One region of the Leuconostoc suionicum genome, then DNA from elsewhere that is predicted to be linked to it. Evidence: predicted binding sites of a transcription regulator. Region 1 holds the regulator's gene; each other region holds the start of a gene.

Evidence for each region. Region 1 encodes LexA, which represses DNA repair genes until DNA is damaged. Its sites were predicted from a motif close to CNAACANNTGTTNG; they were not measured.
Region 2: parE (DNA topoisomerase IV subunit B) is a predicted target of LexA. The motif match lies at 3,624-3,637, and genes of this name have one in related genera.
Region 3: A6B45_RS03250 (FtsK/SpoIIIE family DNA translocase) is a predicted target of LexA. The motif match lies at 2,608-2,621, and genes of this name have one in related genera.

What each region holds. Positions count from the first base shown of each region.
Region 1 covers NZ_CP015247.1:1,160,653-1,165,854, reverse strand. The annotation lists gene carB (carbamoyl-phosphate synthase large subunit) at 1-536, shown strand, start outside; gene pyrF (orotidine-5'-phosphate decarboxylase) at 581-1,276, shown strand; gene pyrE (orotate phosphoribosyltransferase) at 1,277-1,909, shown strand; gene lexA (transcriptional repressor LexA) at 1,949-2,587, opposite strand; gene A6B45_RS05840 (YneF family protein) at 2,836-3,072, shown strand; gene A6B45_RS05835 (lysophospholipid acyltransferase family protein) at 3,083-3,721, opposite strand; gene A6B45_RS05830 (tRNA1(Val) (adenine(37)-N6)-methyltransferase) at 3,782-4,546, shown strand; gene A6B45_RS05825 (GIY-YIG nuclease family protein) at 4,543-4,815, shown strand; gene rpsB (30S ribosomal protein S2) at 4,961-5,202, shown strand, end outside.
Region 2 covers NZ_CP015247.1:1,298,515-1,303,716, reverse strand. The annotation lists gene A6B45_RS06550 (RelA/SpoT family protein) at 38-2,275, shown strand; gene dtd (D-aminoacyl-tRNA deacylase) at 2,425-2,874, shown strand; gene plsY (glycerol-3-phosphate 1-O-acyltransferase PlsY) at 2,868-3,482, opposite strand; gene parE (DNA topoisomerase IV subunit B) at 3,659-5,202, shown strand, end outside.
Region 3 covers NZ_CP015247.1:616,004-621,205, forward strand. The annotation lists gene A6B45_RS03230 (lactonase family protein) at 1-535, opposite strand, end outside; gene A6B45_RS03235 (AI-2E family transporter) at 714-1,868, shown strand; gene A6B45_RS03240 (tRNA (cytidine(34)-2'-O)-methyltransferase) at 1,865-2,377, shown strand; tRNA gene A6B45_RS03245 (tRNA-Glu) at 2,450-2,521, shown strand; gene A6B45_RS03250 (FtsK/SpoIIIE family DNA translocase) at 2,677-5,043, shown strand.

The DNA of each region.
Region 1 (5,202 bases):
ATGTTAAAGCACCGATATTTTCGTTCACAAAGTTGCCCGATGTTGATTCTTTGCTCGGCCCAGAAATGAAGTCTACTGGTGAAGTCATGGGGTCAGATATTAACCTATCCAAGGCGTTGTATAAGGCCTTTATTGCTTCTAACATCAAAGTACCACGTTATGGCAATGTTTTGTTCACAGTTGCTGATGATGACAAAGAAGAGGCGCTTGAATTAGCAAAGAGATTCAATGATTTGGGATTTGCTTTGTTTGCAACTGTCGGTACGGGTGCTTACTTGTCAGACAATGACTTGCCTGTGGAAGTACTCGATAAAATTTCGGAATCAGATAATAATGCGGTTGCAGCACTGCGTCAACAAAAAGTACAGGTGGTTATTAACACAACTCAAGCAGATGACCGTGCTGAAAGCGATGGCCGCTTGATTAGAAATGCTGCCATTGAAAATGCCGTGCCTTTGTTTACTGCTTTAGATACAGTTAGTGCCTTCTTAGAAGTATTAGAGTCGCGCAGTTTTACCGTGAAAGAAATGCACTAAACTTTTTCAAATAAGCTTCGGCTTATGTACATAGGAGGATCATAATGATAGAACAGCCAGTCTTTATTGCTTTGGACTTTCCCGATGCAACCACTACTTGCAAATTTTTGGATCCTTTTTCAGATCTAGTGGAAAAGCCAGCATTGAAAATCGGTATGGAGCTTTTTTATCGTACGGGACCAGAGTTCATCACAGAACTACGTGCATTGGGCTATACGATTTTCTTAGATTTAAAACTTTACGATATTCCAAATACTGTTGGTCGTGCAGTCGCTAATATATCAAAACTAGATGTACAATATTTAACTTTGCATGCAGCTGGAGGGAAAAGAATGTTAGAAGCAGCTGTTGCCAATAAGAGTGACGCGTTAAAGTTACTTGCAGTGACACAGCTAACTTCTTTTTCGGAGGCTGAGATACAAGAGATACAACTAACCACAGCAACTATTGAAGAAAGTGTTGCACATTTGGCTGAGCTCGCATACTCGGCGGGCATAGACGGGACAATTAGTTCACCTTTGGAGGCTAGTTTAATTAAGTCACACACGAATGACCGATTTTTACGTATCACACCCGGTATTCGTTTAGCTGGTGACGCAGCTGGAGATCAAGTGCGTGTGACTACGCCAGCGGAAGCCAAGAAGTTGAATTCAACTGGATTAGTTGTTGGTCGATCAATTACAAAATCGACCAACCCGGTGGCTGCATATCAACGTGTTGTCAATGAATGGAGAAAATAAATGACAAACTATAAACAACAAGTAGCTAATGATTTACTTGAAATTGGCGCCGTAAAATTTTCACCAGAAGAACCTTTCACGTGGGCCTCGGGTATAAAGAGTCCAATATATACAGATAATCGGATGACCATTGGTTTCCCTTTGGTACGTCAAAATATTTATAAGGGGTTATCTGAATTAATAAAAAAAGAGTATGGTGACGTTGAGATTATTGGTGGAGTGGCTACTGCAGGTATTCCTCATTCGGCTTGGGTAGCTGAAGAATTAAATAAGCCAATGATCTATGTACGTTCAAAACCTAAAGATCACGGGGCAGGTCGTCAAACAGAAGGCGCCTTGGTAAAAGATCGCAAAGTCGTTCTGATTGATGATTTGATATCAACAGGGGGTTCTGTGTTGGCTGCAGTAAATGCGGTACGTAATGAGGGAGCAAGTGTACTTGGCGTTGTTTCCATATTCTCTTATGAATTGCCAGCTGGTAAAAAAAATTTTGACGAAGCAGGACTAACATTTAACTCGCTAACAACATATTCACAACTCATTGAAACAGCGGTAAAGCGTGGGGATCTCGATAAATCACAAGTTGAAACCTTACAAAATTGGAAGAAAAATCCAAATGCTTGGCAAGCATAATAAAAAGGCTCATCCCTGATGAGCCTTTTTACTTGATTTTTAATAAATAGCGTCGCGATATAGTCCGATGACTTTTCCTAAAATAGAGACTTTTTGCAAAATAATTGGCGCCATGCTGTTATTTTCTGGTTGTAAGCGATAATGATCGGCTTCACGGAAAAAACGCTTGACTGTCGCTTCATTGCTATCATTCATTGCGACAACGACATCACCATTATCAGCATTCTCTTGCTTACGTACGATAACTTTGTCTCCATCTAGGATGCCAATGTTAACCATTGAATCACCATGAACATTAAGCATGAACAGGTCACCATCAAATTGCATTAAATTATCTGGAATAGGGAAAAATTCGGTTGCTTCTTCTTCCACTGCCAAAATTGGTGTACCCGCTGTAACCATTCCAAGTACCGGAATTTTTCCGGGTGTTGTTGAAATGCCAAGCATCTCTAAACCAATATCGGTTACTTCGATCGCACGAGCTCTTGGTTTAGAAGCATCTTTTAAAAGATAACCTTTTTTGACTAGTCGTTCGATGTGACCGTGAATAGTTGAAGAAGATGATAATCCAACAGCTTCACCAATTTCTCGGACGGTTGGTGGGTAACCATTTTCTGATTGTGCTTCATGAATAAATCGAAGCACTTGAATTTGTTTGCTTTCTTGTGTAATTGCCATGATGGGTTTCCTACTTGTTAAATTTACTATCATCAGTATAACGGAAAAACACGAACAAATCAAACGTTTGTTCGTTATTTTTGTAAAAATTCAACCTAATATTAAATAAATGATAAAAACTTGTGTTGTTTATTTTTGTAACGAACAAAATGGTTCATATTGAAAACGTTAACTCTGCAAGTAATTATAGCACGCCTTTGCTGGCTGTGCTATAATAACTATCAGACATTTTAGTAAGGAGAATATGCATGATTAGCACATGGCTAGCAATTTTAATTGCAGTGTTAACTTTAGTTATTGGTTTGGTCGGTGGCTTTTTCTTGGCACGTAATTCAATGAAGAGTTATCTTGCAAAAAACCCACCTATTTCAGAAGAAATGATGAAATCAATGATGATGTCAATGGGACAAAAACCATCTCAAAAGAAATTGAACCAAATGATGGCTCAGATGAAGCAACAAAGTGCCAATTCGCAAAAAAAATAAGCCAATCGGCTTATTTTTTTTCTAAACGTTTTGGATCTACATATTTCCAAGTTGGGTCAATCTCAGCATCTAATTCTTGGAATGCTTTTTGCATTTGCTCAGTATATTTAGCAATATTTTCTTTGTTCAATCGGTCTTTACGATCAATAATAATTGGCTTACCAAAATTAACTGTGGTATTATTACGTTTGAAAAGTTGACTGAACTTAACAGGACCTTGATAGACAGCTGGTACGATTGCCTTTCCAGCCATTCGTGCAATTAAAATGGAACCTGATTTTAAATCGTCACTGTGTCTAGAACCGGAAGGAAACATTATCAAAGAGCGATTGCCATCTTTTAATTCACGTACGGGAATTTTGATGACGCTTGGGCCAACATTTTCACGATCAACTGGGAAAGCGCCGGCTGATTTGATTAACCAGGCAAGTGGCTTGAATTTAAATAATTCAATTTTTGCCATGAAAATAAAGTGTTTTGGGTAGGCCGCCATGGCATACCATACTGGGTCCCACCAAGTACGATGTGGGCCAACTAGCACATAGTTATCGTTTTGGGGTATTCTGTCGCGATTCATGTATTTAATGCGACCAGTAACTGCCCATATTAAAGCAACAGCAATGCCACGTAAAAAATCATAGAATTTCATATTTATTTACCTCATAAATTAAATCATTTCAATTTTACAGATAAACAGAGAGAAACGCAAATGACACAACCATTTCTTAAAGCAAATGAACGTATCGATGGACTTCCATCACAAAATATTAATATTATCCAGAATCCAGACATGTTTTCATATTCCTTAGATGCAATTTTATTAGCACATTTTGCTGATGTAAAGGGGAAAGGTAAAGGGTTATCTGTAGATTTGGGATCAGGTACTGGCGCAGTTGGCCTTTTTTACGCCCCGAAAGTGACTGGAAAAATAAAGTTAGTCGAGATACAACCAGAATTAGCTGAAATGGCACAACGCAGCATTGAACTGAACAATTTGCATGAACGTGTTTCGGTCCTTCAAGCTGACATGAAAGATATATTTAATGAAATTCAACCTGGTTCGGTTGAAACTGTTCTGACAAATCCACCTTATTTTCCCTTAACTGAGACTACCAAGACTAATATAGATAAACATTATGAAATTGCGCGCCACGAGTTGATGATTAACCTGCCTGAATTGGCCCAAATTACCAACAAACTCCTGAAAAATAATGGCAAGGTCTATATGGTACACCGGCCGGAAAGACTAGCAGATATATTTGCAGCGTTTGCTGCACGAAAGCTCATGATTAAAAGAGTTCAATTTGTTTATGGAAAGGCGAACCGTGAAGCCAATATGGTTTTAATAGAAGCCATTAAATCTGGCCGACCAGGTGGTGTGCGCATTATGCCGCCCCTTATCGCCTATACTGATGACAATGACTATACATCAGAAGTTCATGACATCCTCTATGGTAAAGCGTGGCATGAATGAAATATTATTATTTTTATGTGTTGTATACAGCGGATGGTTATTTTTATGGTGGATTCACGGATAACGTACAACGTCGTTTAGCGACGCATGAGTCTGGCAAAGGAGCAAAGTTTACTCGGGTAAAGGCGCGACATCCATTAAAATTGATTCACTATGAAGAATTCCAGACAAAGAGCGAAGCATTAAAAGCAGAGGCGAATTTTAAGAAATTAACACGAATTAACAAGGAACAGTACTTATTAGCACACCACGTGGTCAGAATTTGGTAATATGCTTGTCAAGGAACCAAAAATAATGTAAAATGAAATATGTTGTGAAAAGCAACAAATACACACGATAAATGAGAACACGTAGGTGCAGAAATGTCAGCGTGAACAACGAATTTGTCGGCGGAAAAACCTAGGAGGCCATAACATGGCAGTTATTTCAATGAAAGAACTCCTCGAAGCAGGAGTACACTTCGGTCACCAAACACGTCGTTGGGACCCAAAGATGGACGAATATATCTTTACAGAACGTAATGGTATTCACATCATCGATTTACAAAAGACAGTTAAGTTAGTTGATGAAGCTTATAACTTTATTCGTAACGCTTCTACTGATGGCGCTAACGTATTATTCGTTGGTACTAAGAAGCAAGCTTCTGATGCGATTGC
Region 2 (5,202 bases), 140 kb from region 1:
AAACATTGATAAATGGTCACACATTATACGCTAAAATATGGCAAAGACAAAGCATTATACAGGGCCGGAAGTCCTCGATATGGTCGGACAATACATGTCTGAATCAGATACAGAAAATGTTAAAAAGGCCTACGAATGGGCGTCAGAGTTGCACAAGGAGCAGAAGCGTAAGTCTGGGGAACCATATATTATTCATCCAATTCAAGTTGCTGGTATTTTGGCAGAACTGAAGATGGATACGGCAACGGTTATCTCAGGCTATCTTCATGATGTTGTTGAGGATACGACGGCCACGTTACAGGATGTTCGAGATAATTTTGGTGAAACAATTGCCCAAATTATTGATGGTGTAACGAAAATTAGTAAAATTCAATATCAAAGTTCACAAGAACAGCTTGCAGAAAACCATCGCAAGTTGCTTTTAGCTATGTCAAAAGACATACGTGTGATTATTGTTAAGTTAGCCGATCGTTTGCACAATATGCGTACTTTAGGCGCTTTACGTGAAGAAAAACAAAAGCGCATAGCAAAAGAAACATTGGAAATCTATGCGCCACTGGCTGACCGCCTTGGTATTAGTACGATCAAGTGGGAACTTGAAGACTTATCGTTAAGTTATATTGATCCCGAGCAATATTATCATATTGCTTCACTGATGAATATGAAGCGCGAAGAACGAATTAGTTACGTACAGGAAGCAGTAGACCAAATTAATGGTGCGATAAAAGATCTTGAATTAAGTCATGTTGATGTGTATGGTCGTCCAAAGCATATTTATTCAATTTATCGAAAAATGGTGGATAAGCATAAGGCTTTTGAAGAAATTTATGATTTGTTGGCTGTTCGCGTATTAACGAATTCGATTCCGGACACTTATGCTGTATTAGGAGCAATACACTCAAAATGGACACCGATTCCTGGCCGTTTTAAAGATTATATTGCTTTGCCAAAAGCGAACGGATATCAAAGTTTACATACCACAGTTATTGGTCCTGATGGACGTCCATTGGAAGTGCAAATTCGTACGCATCATATGCATGAAGTGGCTGAATATGGAGTGGCTGCACATTGGGCATATAAAAAAAATCGGGGCTCAAATAAAGAGGCAAATGTTGATGATAACAGTCAGCAAGCTTTAAATGTCATCCAAGGCATATTGGAACTGCAAGAAAATGCCAAAAATGCCGAAGACTTTATGGATGGTGTAACGGGTGATTTGTTTTCTGATCGTGTTTATGCGTTTACACCTCGTGGTGATGTGTTCGAACTGGCTAAAGGTGCCGGACCATTGGATATGGCGTTTTCAATCCATACAAATATCGGGATTAAAACAACTGGTGCAAAAATAAATGGTCGAATTGTACCACTGGATTATAAAATAAAAACCGGTGATATTATCGAAATTATCACTTCTGCTAATGCTAAACCAAGCCGTGACTGGTTGGAGATTGTTTCAACACGCCGAGCACGAAACAAAATTAAGCAGTATTTTAAGCAGTTGGATAGGGAAGACAACATCGCCGCAGCGCGTGAATTGTTATCAAAAAATTTGAGAGACAATAATTTCAATCCCTCTGATATTCTGACGACGGAAAATATTCAAGAAACCGCAGATAAGATGCACTATCATACGCCAGATGATATGTTGGCAGCAATAGGCTTTGGCGATATTGCTGTACCTGGTGTGGCTAATAAATTAACCGAAAAAATACGTGAGGCTAATGAAGAAGCTGCTACAGCAGAATTACAGCGTGAAATGCTGGAGGAAGGTCACGAAATTACCCGTGACGAAACAGCTTTTACCAAACGACAAAAATCAACGGCTGATGATATCGTTATTGCAGGAGTGGATAATTTATTAGTACGTTTAGGTCGATGTTGTACGCCAGTTCCAGGAGACGATGTTAAAGGTTATATCACAAAGGGACGTGGTATTTCTGTTCATCGTGTGGGGTGCCCAAATATTCGAGCAGCTCAGCTTCAAGGACAACGTCTTGTGGATGTACAGTGGGAAGATGAAAATGGGTCAAAACCTAATTATGATGCCGATTTGACTGTGCATGGTGAAAATCGTGGCGGATTGCTAAACGATGTACTTCGTAGTGTTAATGGACGAACGCGCTATGTTAATTCTGTTAACGGTCATGTGACAAAAAACGGAATGGCGCAAGTTTCTCTATCAATTGGTGTCAAAAATTCAGAACAGTTGACAGCAATTATGGATTCTCTAAACAACCTACCAGCAGTATACGATGTGGAACGCACATTTCATTAAAATATGTCAAAAGATATTGGTAAGCCTCAATTGAAACAATTTTGAGGCTTTTTATGATAAAAAGTGAAAGACGTTTGGAAACCCTTGATAGGATATCGTTTTTCACGTATGATGTTAGCAAGTAAATGTACTTTTAGAATGGAGATAGTATGAAAGTTGTGTTGCAACGCGTAAGCAAAGCTAGTGTTAAAATTGATGACCAAGTAAAAGGAGCAATTAACAAAGGATATTTATTGTTAGTTGGCGTTGCTGATGGTGACGAGCAAGCAGATATAGATTATTTAGTTCGGAAAATACATAATTTACGAATTTTTGAAGATGAAAGTGGCCGTATGAATCGTAGTATTGAAGACGTTTCGGGTGCTATTTTATCTATCTCACAGTTTACGTTGTTTGCTGATACTAAAAAAGGAAATCGTCCAAGTTTTACCAAAGCAGGGGCACCAGAATTGGCGACTGTTATGTATGACCAATTCAATGCGGCATTAAGGAAAAGTGGATTACAGGTTGAAACTGGAGAGTTTGGAGCGGATATGCAAGTTAGCTTAACAAACGATGGACCGGTGACAATTTTATTCGACACAAAAAGCGCTCAATGAGCGCTTTTCTTGTGGTTATAATACCACCCAAATGGTATAGTACTTTCTGTACCATTTCTGATTCGGGAAATATTTGTACGATGGCGGTAGAAAACAAAAATTGTTAATATGGTAGTAACTATCGTTAGTATCCAATCATGATAGTATAGTGATATTAGGACGGCGCATGAGAAACTAATCATAGAGCTCAGAGATACCATTGAACTAATTGATAATAAAATAACGAAAATACTAATGATAATGATGAAAAATATGGGATTATATGCAAGTAATACACCAGCTGAAGTAGCAACCGCTTTACCACCTTTAAAGCCAATCCAGATGGAGAACGTGTGTCCCAGTATAGCACCAATACCCACTAACATTGGATTAATGCTACTATGGAATAATAAGGGAAGCAAACCTGCTGCCGTACCTTTAAGCATATCAAGTGCTAGCACAGTTATGCCAGCTCGGATACCCAAAACACGGAATGAATTGGTGGTACCAATGTTACCTGATCCCTCATCGCGAATATCTTTATGGTAAAATATTTTACCTACCCAAAATCCTGGCACCAGAGATCCAATCAAGTAAGAGAGTACAAACATTAATATAGTAGTAAACATAAAAAACCCCTTTAATATAAAAGCAAGTACAAGTTTACCATATATTTAAGTAGTATATGGCATAACTTATTGAAAATAAAATATTGACACTTGTCAGAAACAAAGTTTTCATCTATGATAAAATAGATTGACATTAGCGCACGAACACTGGTTCGTGTATCGAAGGATAGATTAATATGCCAGAAAAAAATCATTATGATTCAGATTCAATAAAAATTTTAGAAGGGCTTGAGGCCGTTCGTAAACGCCCAGGAATGTATATCGGTTCAACAGATGGCCGTGGCTTGCACCACTTAGTCTATGAAATCGTTGACAATGCTGTCGATGAAGCGCTTGGTGGCTATGGAAATGAAATTCGCGTTACGATACATGATAATAACGCCATCACCGTACAAGACTTTGGTCGCGGGATGCCAATTGGCATGCATGAGTCTGGTAAACCTACACCAGAAGTTATTTTAACAGTTTTACATGCCGGCGGAAAGTTTGGGCAAGGTGGCTATGCGACTTCAGGTGGGTTACACGGTGTTGGTTCTTCTGTTGTTAATGCATTGTCGGAGAGTTTAACGGTAACCATTGTTCGTGAAGGTCACAAGTGGCAAGAGGAATTCGTGAATGGTGGTAATCCAGTTGGTACTTTACGAGATTTAGGTAAAACTAAGGAACCAACAGGGACAACGGTTACTTTCAAGCCAGATGCGACAATTTTTAGTGCTACAGTGTATAAATTTGATATTTTAGCAGAACGTTTGCGTGAATCGTCATTCTTGATGAGTGGTGTTAAATTTACGCTAACCGACGAAAGAGTTGATCCAATTCGTGTTGAAGAATATCATTATGAAAAAGGTCTTGAAGCGTTTGTTGGTTTTCTGAACGAAGACAAAGAAACTATCGGACCAGTTATGACCTTTGAGGGTGAACAAGAGGGTATTGTTGTTGATGTTGCAGCGCAGTACAATGATGGTTACTCTGAAACACTTCTTTCATTTGTTAACAATGTCCGTACACAGGATGGTGGAACCCACGAAGTTGGTTTTCGAACTGCGTGGACAAAGGCTTTTAATGAATATGCACGAAAAGTTAACTTACTAAAAGATAAAGATAAAAACTTAGAAGGCACGGATGTCCGTGAAGGATTATCAGCTGTTATTTCATTGCGTGTTCCAGAACAGTTTTTGCAGTTTGAGGGACAGACCAAAGATAAACTTGGAACGCCAGAGGCACGTGGTATTGTTGACTCCGTTGTTAATGAAACTCTTGGACGCTTCTTAATGGAAAACGGGGACTTCGGACAAAACTTAATCCGTAAGGCACTTCGCGCGCGCGAAGCTCGAGAAGCCGCTCGTCGCGCCCGTGATGAAAGTCGCACTGGTAAAACTAAGGGTGCGAAAGATCGCCTGCTTTCCGGGAAGTTAGCACCTGCCCAGTCTAAAAATGCTGATAAAAATGAGCTCTTTCTAGTCGAGGGTGATTCAGCTGGGGGCTCTGCAAAGCAAGGACGTGACCGTAAATTCCAAGCCATTTTGCCACTACGTGGAAAAGTGCTAAACACTGAAAAAGCTAAGTTAGTAGATATTTTAAAAAATGAAGAAATATCAACATTAATTTATGCTATTGGTGGCGGTGTTGGAACTGATTTTAAAGTTGAAGATGCTTCATTTAACAAAATTATCATTATGACAGATGCCGATGATGATGGCGCGCACATTCAAACCTTACT
Region 3 (5,202 bases), 540 kb from region 1:
CTTCCGCTAACTTGCCATTTTCTGATACGTCAAAAGTAATAACTTCATCTGTACCTAAATCAACTGCAACTAAACGGTTGTCAGGCGTTAAATTGCTAAAGTGAATATGTGAAGATCCTTGTTCAGGACGCGGACCTGATCCTTCATTTTGCCAAGTATCGGTTAATGTCAAATTACCATCATCGTTAATTCGGTAAACTTCAACAGTTCCACGGTGATAATAACCTGCATAAACAAATTGACGATCTTCATCAACACCAATATATGCCGGTGCTGACCCTTCACTTAATTGTGCATCAATCTCAGCGAGGGGGCGAACGGAATTATCAAATGTAACAACACCACCTTGACCATCACGGTTCTCAACCGCATAGACTTTGTTGGCTTTTGATATTGCCAAATAAGTTGGATTTGTCAAACCACCAACGAATGTGGAGTTTTGTAATAATTTTTTCTCTGTATCAAGCTCAGCTTCATATATACCTTTTGAAACGCGCTTTGTATACGTACCAAATAGAATTTTATAGACTGCCATTATATAGTAGCTCCTTTGAATGTCTGTTTTAATTATACTTGTATGTAAGCATTTACACAAATATAATTTTTAGCCTTAGTCAATTATCACATCATCGTAAAAATATTGCAAAGTAACAGCCATTCACAATTCTATGGTAAAATAATTACAATTGTATAGCATGAGAAGGGGATTTTTTATGAAAAAACCAGAGCAACAGTCATGGTATAGTCGTTGGTTTTCTGGCAATGACTTGTTAAATGGTCTGATTGTAATTTTATTAGTTTTGCTAATCATTTTTTTGGCTTGGCAAGTACGTTTTTTGTTTGAACCAATTCGTGCATTATTTACAGCCGTCGGTGCACCTATAATGATAAGCGGTGTGCTGTATTATTTGCTAAGTCCGATTGTCGGTCTTCTGGAAAAATACGTGCATTTACCAAGAAACTTATCGATTGGTGTGGTCTTGATTGTCTTATTAGCTATCATTGGAGTAGCCGTTGCTACTATTGTCATGGTATTGCGTAATCAAGTCATTCAATTTATCGATAACTGGCCAGATTACTGGAAAACCAGCGAAGCTTTTATTAATGAGACTTTTGCCAGTGAACAATTTAAATTTATCAGAGATTATTTGAATCATACTAATTCTGATCTTAATCAAAATGTATTAGATTGGAGCAAAAAGTATTTGACGAGCGGGGTTGCAGGTATTAGTTCGTTTGCATCAATCCTTACATCCATCGGTGTGACAATTGTTTCAACGCCGTTTATTCTTTATTATATGCTGTTAGATGGACACAAATTTTCGTCATTTGTTTCTAGTAAGTTTCCAAATAACTCACAACTATCAGTACGTTATTTATTAACAGAAATTAGTAAGCAAATCGCTCAATATATTCGTGGACAACTTGGTGTTGCACTTGCTGTAATGATTATGTTTTCCATAGGGTATACCATTATTGGTTTACCGTACGGCATATTATTAGCGCTGATGGCAGGTTTCTTTAACTTAATCCCGTATGTTGGATCAATTATTGCACAAGTACCAGTTTTCACAGTTGCGTTAATTGCTGGTGGTCCAAAAATGCTAATATTAGCTATTATCGTGCTAGCTTTTGAACAACCAATTGAAGCACACGTTATTTCACCAAAAATTCTCGGGGAAGCGTTATCAATTCACCCTGTTACTGTTATCGTTGTGCTATTGAGCAGCGGACATATTTTTGGCGTATTAGGTGTTGTATTGGCGGTGCCATCATATGCTGTAGCTAAAGTATTTGTTACGCACATCTATGATTGGTGGCGTGCAAACTCAGATTTATTTGAAGTAGAGGAAGTAGCTGAAAAATGACGAATCACATTGTTTTATTTGAACCTTTAATGCCTGCTAATACGGGAAATATTGCTCGTACGACTGCTGGGACAGATGCAGTTTTACATTTAATAGAACCGTTGGGGTTTGAACTTGATGACAAACACGTTAAACGTGCTGGATTAGATTATTGGGATCATGTAAAGTTGGTGAAACACCCAAGCTTACCTGATTTTCTAGACACTTTAACAGAAAAAGACAACTTATACTTGGTTTCTAAATTTGCTAATCAAGACTACACACAGCCTAATTATGCACAAAATGATACTGATAACTACTTCTTGTTTGGGAAAGAAACCACGGGGCTACCAGAAGTATTTATGCGTCAAAATCCGGAGAAGGCTATTCGCATCCCACAAGATGATTCACATGTTCGTTCGTTGAATTTATCGAATACTGTCGCAATTGTACTTTATGAAGCATTGCGTCAGCAATCTTTTTCAAATTTAGAAACAACTCACACATACGAGCAAGACAAACTGAAATAAACAGTTGACAGATATAAATTTCCCTGATAAACTAATATAGTTGTTTCGTAACAACGAACAACTATTGACCATGGCTCGTTGGTCAAGTGGCTAAGACGCTGCCCTTTCACGGCGGAATCGAGAGTTCGATTCTCTCACGAGCTACTAAAAAGCGCAACTCTGGTTGCGCTTTTTTGTGTTTAAAAATTAAATTTTTGAAATAGAGTTAAGCAAAGCTTAAGAATTTGACGTGAACATTTGTTCGAGTTTTAAAAATGATAAAATAAAGTGTTAGAATGAACTGACTAAGAGGTGGAACTTTGGCGACAAGAAAGACTACACAAAGACGGCGTACAACACGTGGTAAAAACAGTAAAAAAAAGAACCCATTAGTTCAAAACCTATGCTTTTTGGGTGGTATTGTCTTAGGTATACTAGGTATATTTAAGCTTGGCATATTAGGGGTATTTATTGCTGACATTTTCCGTTTTTTCTTTGGAAACATGTATCTTGTGATTTTAATACCTATGACATTATTTTTGGGGTACTATTTTATTACTCGAAAAACACCCAAAATAGCAACTCATTTTTGGGTTGGCGCCTTTATGATGTTTATTGCTATTGAGACAATTTCATCATTGTTATTTTTTGAATACACACTAAAAAATGCAGATGGATACGTTGGCGAAGTGGTGCGGTTAATTGGTCAAGATTTTATCAATCAATCAGCAAACACACCAGTTGGCGGTGGTATAATCGGCGCGGCATTGTATCATTTACTGTTTATGTTAATGTCTAGCATTGGCACGTGGATTGTAACAATAATCTTATTATTCAGTGGTATTGCAATCTTTTTCCGTATTCCGGCTCGTGACATTGTTCAGCAAGGCGTTGAAAAGGCTCATGAAGGGGTTACCCATATTCAGGAAAAACGAGCTAGCGAAAAGCCAAACCGACAATCGTTTTTCAAACGTGATCGGCACAAGAAAGACATTACTGATTATGGAGATGATCCATTAGGTGTGGGCCGAGATGATAGCATGTCGACGGATGCTTCTGCTAAAATAGAAAAAGACGTCAATACACCTAGTGTTCAAGAAAATTTCAATGAGCCTGAAATTAAATGGAATGGTCCTATAGCACCCCAACCAACAAAAAAGTTACCCAAAGAACAGGCCGAAAAGACTTCTGTTAGTGATAGCGAAGTTTCTACAAATATGTTGGAAAAAGAAAATCCGGATTACCAGTTACCAACTGCTGACCTATTGACACAATTAGCGCCTACAGACCAAACAAAAGAGTTTAAGAGTTTAACCGACAAATCACGTCTTGTTCATGATACGCTGCAAAGCTTTGGTGTTGAGGCGGAAGTGACCAGTGTTTCTTTAGGCCCTACGGTAACTCAATATGAGTTGAAACCAGGGCAAGGTGTTAAAGTGAATCGAATTGCTAATTTATCGGATGATTTAGCATTGGCACTAGCTGCAAAATCAATACGAATTGAGGCACCAATCCCCGGTAAACCCTATGTTGGTATAGAGGTTCCTAATGACACACAGGCAACTGTTGGATTCCGGGACATGATTGAGAATGCGCCATTTGATGATAATCCGCTTAATGTGCCACTCGGCCGAGATGTAACAGGAAATATTATCATGGCAGACTTATCGGCTATGCCTCATTTGCTTATTGCTGGATCTACTGGATCTGGAAAATCAGTAGGGCTTAACGGTATTATTGTATCTATCCTTTTGCGTGCAAAACCTAATGAAGTTAAATTAATGATGGTTGATCCAAAAGTTGTTGAGTTATCTATTTATAATGGGATCCCACACTTGCTGACACCAGTTGTTTCGGAGCCCCGCAAAGCAGCGAAGTCTTTGCAAAAAGTTGTTGACGAGATGGAAAATCGTTACAAGCTTTTAGCTCAATTTGGAAAACGTAATATTGGTGAATACAATGCGGCGGTTGAAAAGCAGAACGCTGAAGCCAAGGAAACAGATCAACCAATTATGCAACCAATGCCATATATTGTCGCTATTGTAGATGAATTTGCTGACTTAATGAGTACGGTGGGTAATGAAATTGAAGTTTCTATCGCGCGCCTTGGTGCTAAAGCTCGTGCAGCCGGGATTCACATGATTTTGGCCACACAGCGACCTGACGTTAAAGTGATTAACGGTACCATAAAAAGTAATATTCCTGGTAGAATTGCTTTTAGAACAGCCTCTGGAATTGATTCACGTACTATCCTAGACAGTAATGGTGCTGAGAAGCTACTCGGAAAAGGGGATATGATTTTTGCACCGCCCGGTAAGCCGACACAACGTGTTCAAGGTGCATTTATTAGTAATACTGATGTGACTAATATTGTTGAATTTGTTAAATCGCAACAAGAGGTTCAGTATTCCGATGCAATGACTGTTACAGATGAAGAAATTGCTCAAGATAACTCGGAAAATGCTGATGGAAATAGTGATGATGAGTTATTCCAAGAAGCTTTGCAATTTGTTATTGAACAACAAAAAGCCTCAACATCACTGTTACAACGTCGCTTCAGGATTGGTTATAATAGAGCCGCTCGATTAATTGATGATTTGGAAGCGGGCGGTTACATTGGTCCAGCAGACGGATCACGGCCAAGACACGTCAATATTTCAGATGGTAGTTCTGGAATAGAAAGTTAGCATTAGTTTCAAACTAAGTAGTATGATTATATTTTTTGAGTATAATTAAATGATTAAGCAAATAGGAGAATAATAAAAATGGCACTTACAAAAAATCAAATTGCTGCACTACAAAATGTTTTTGATAATGGTATTTTAGATCATGATGCCGAGGCATTA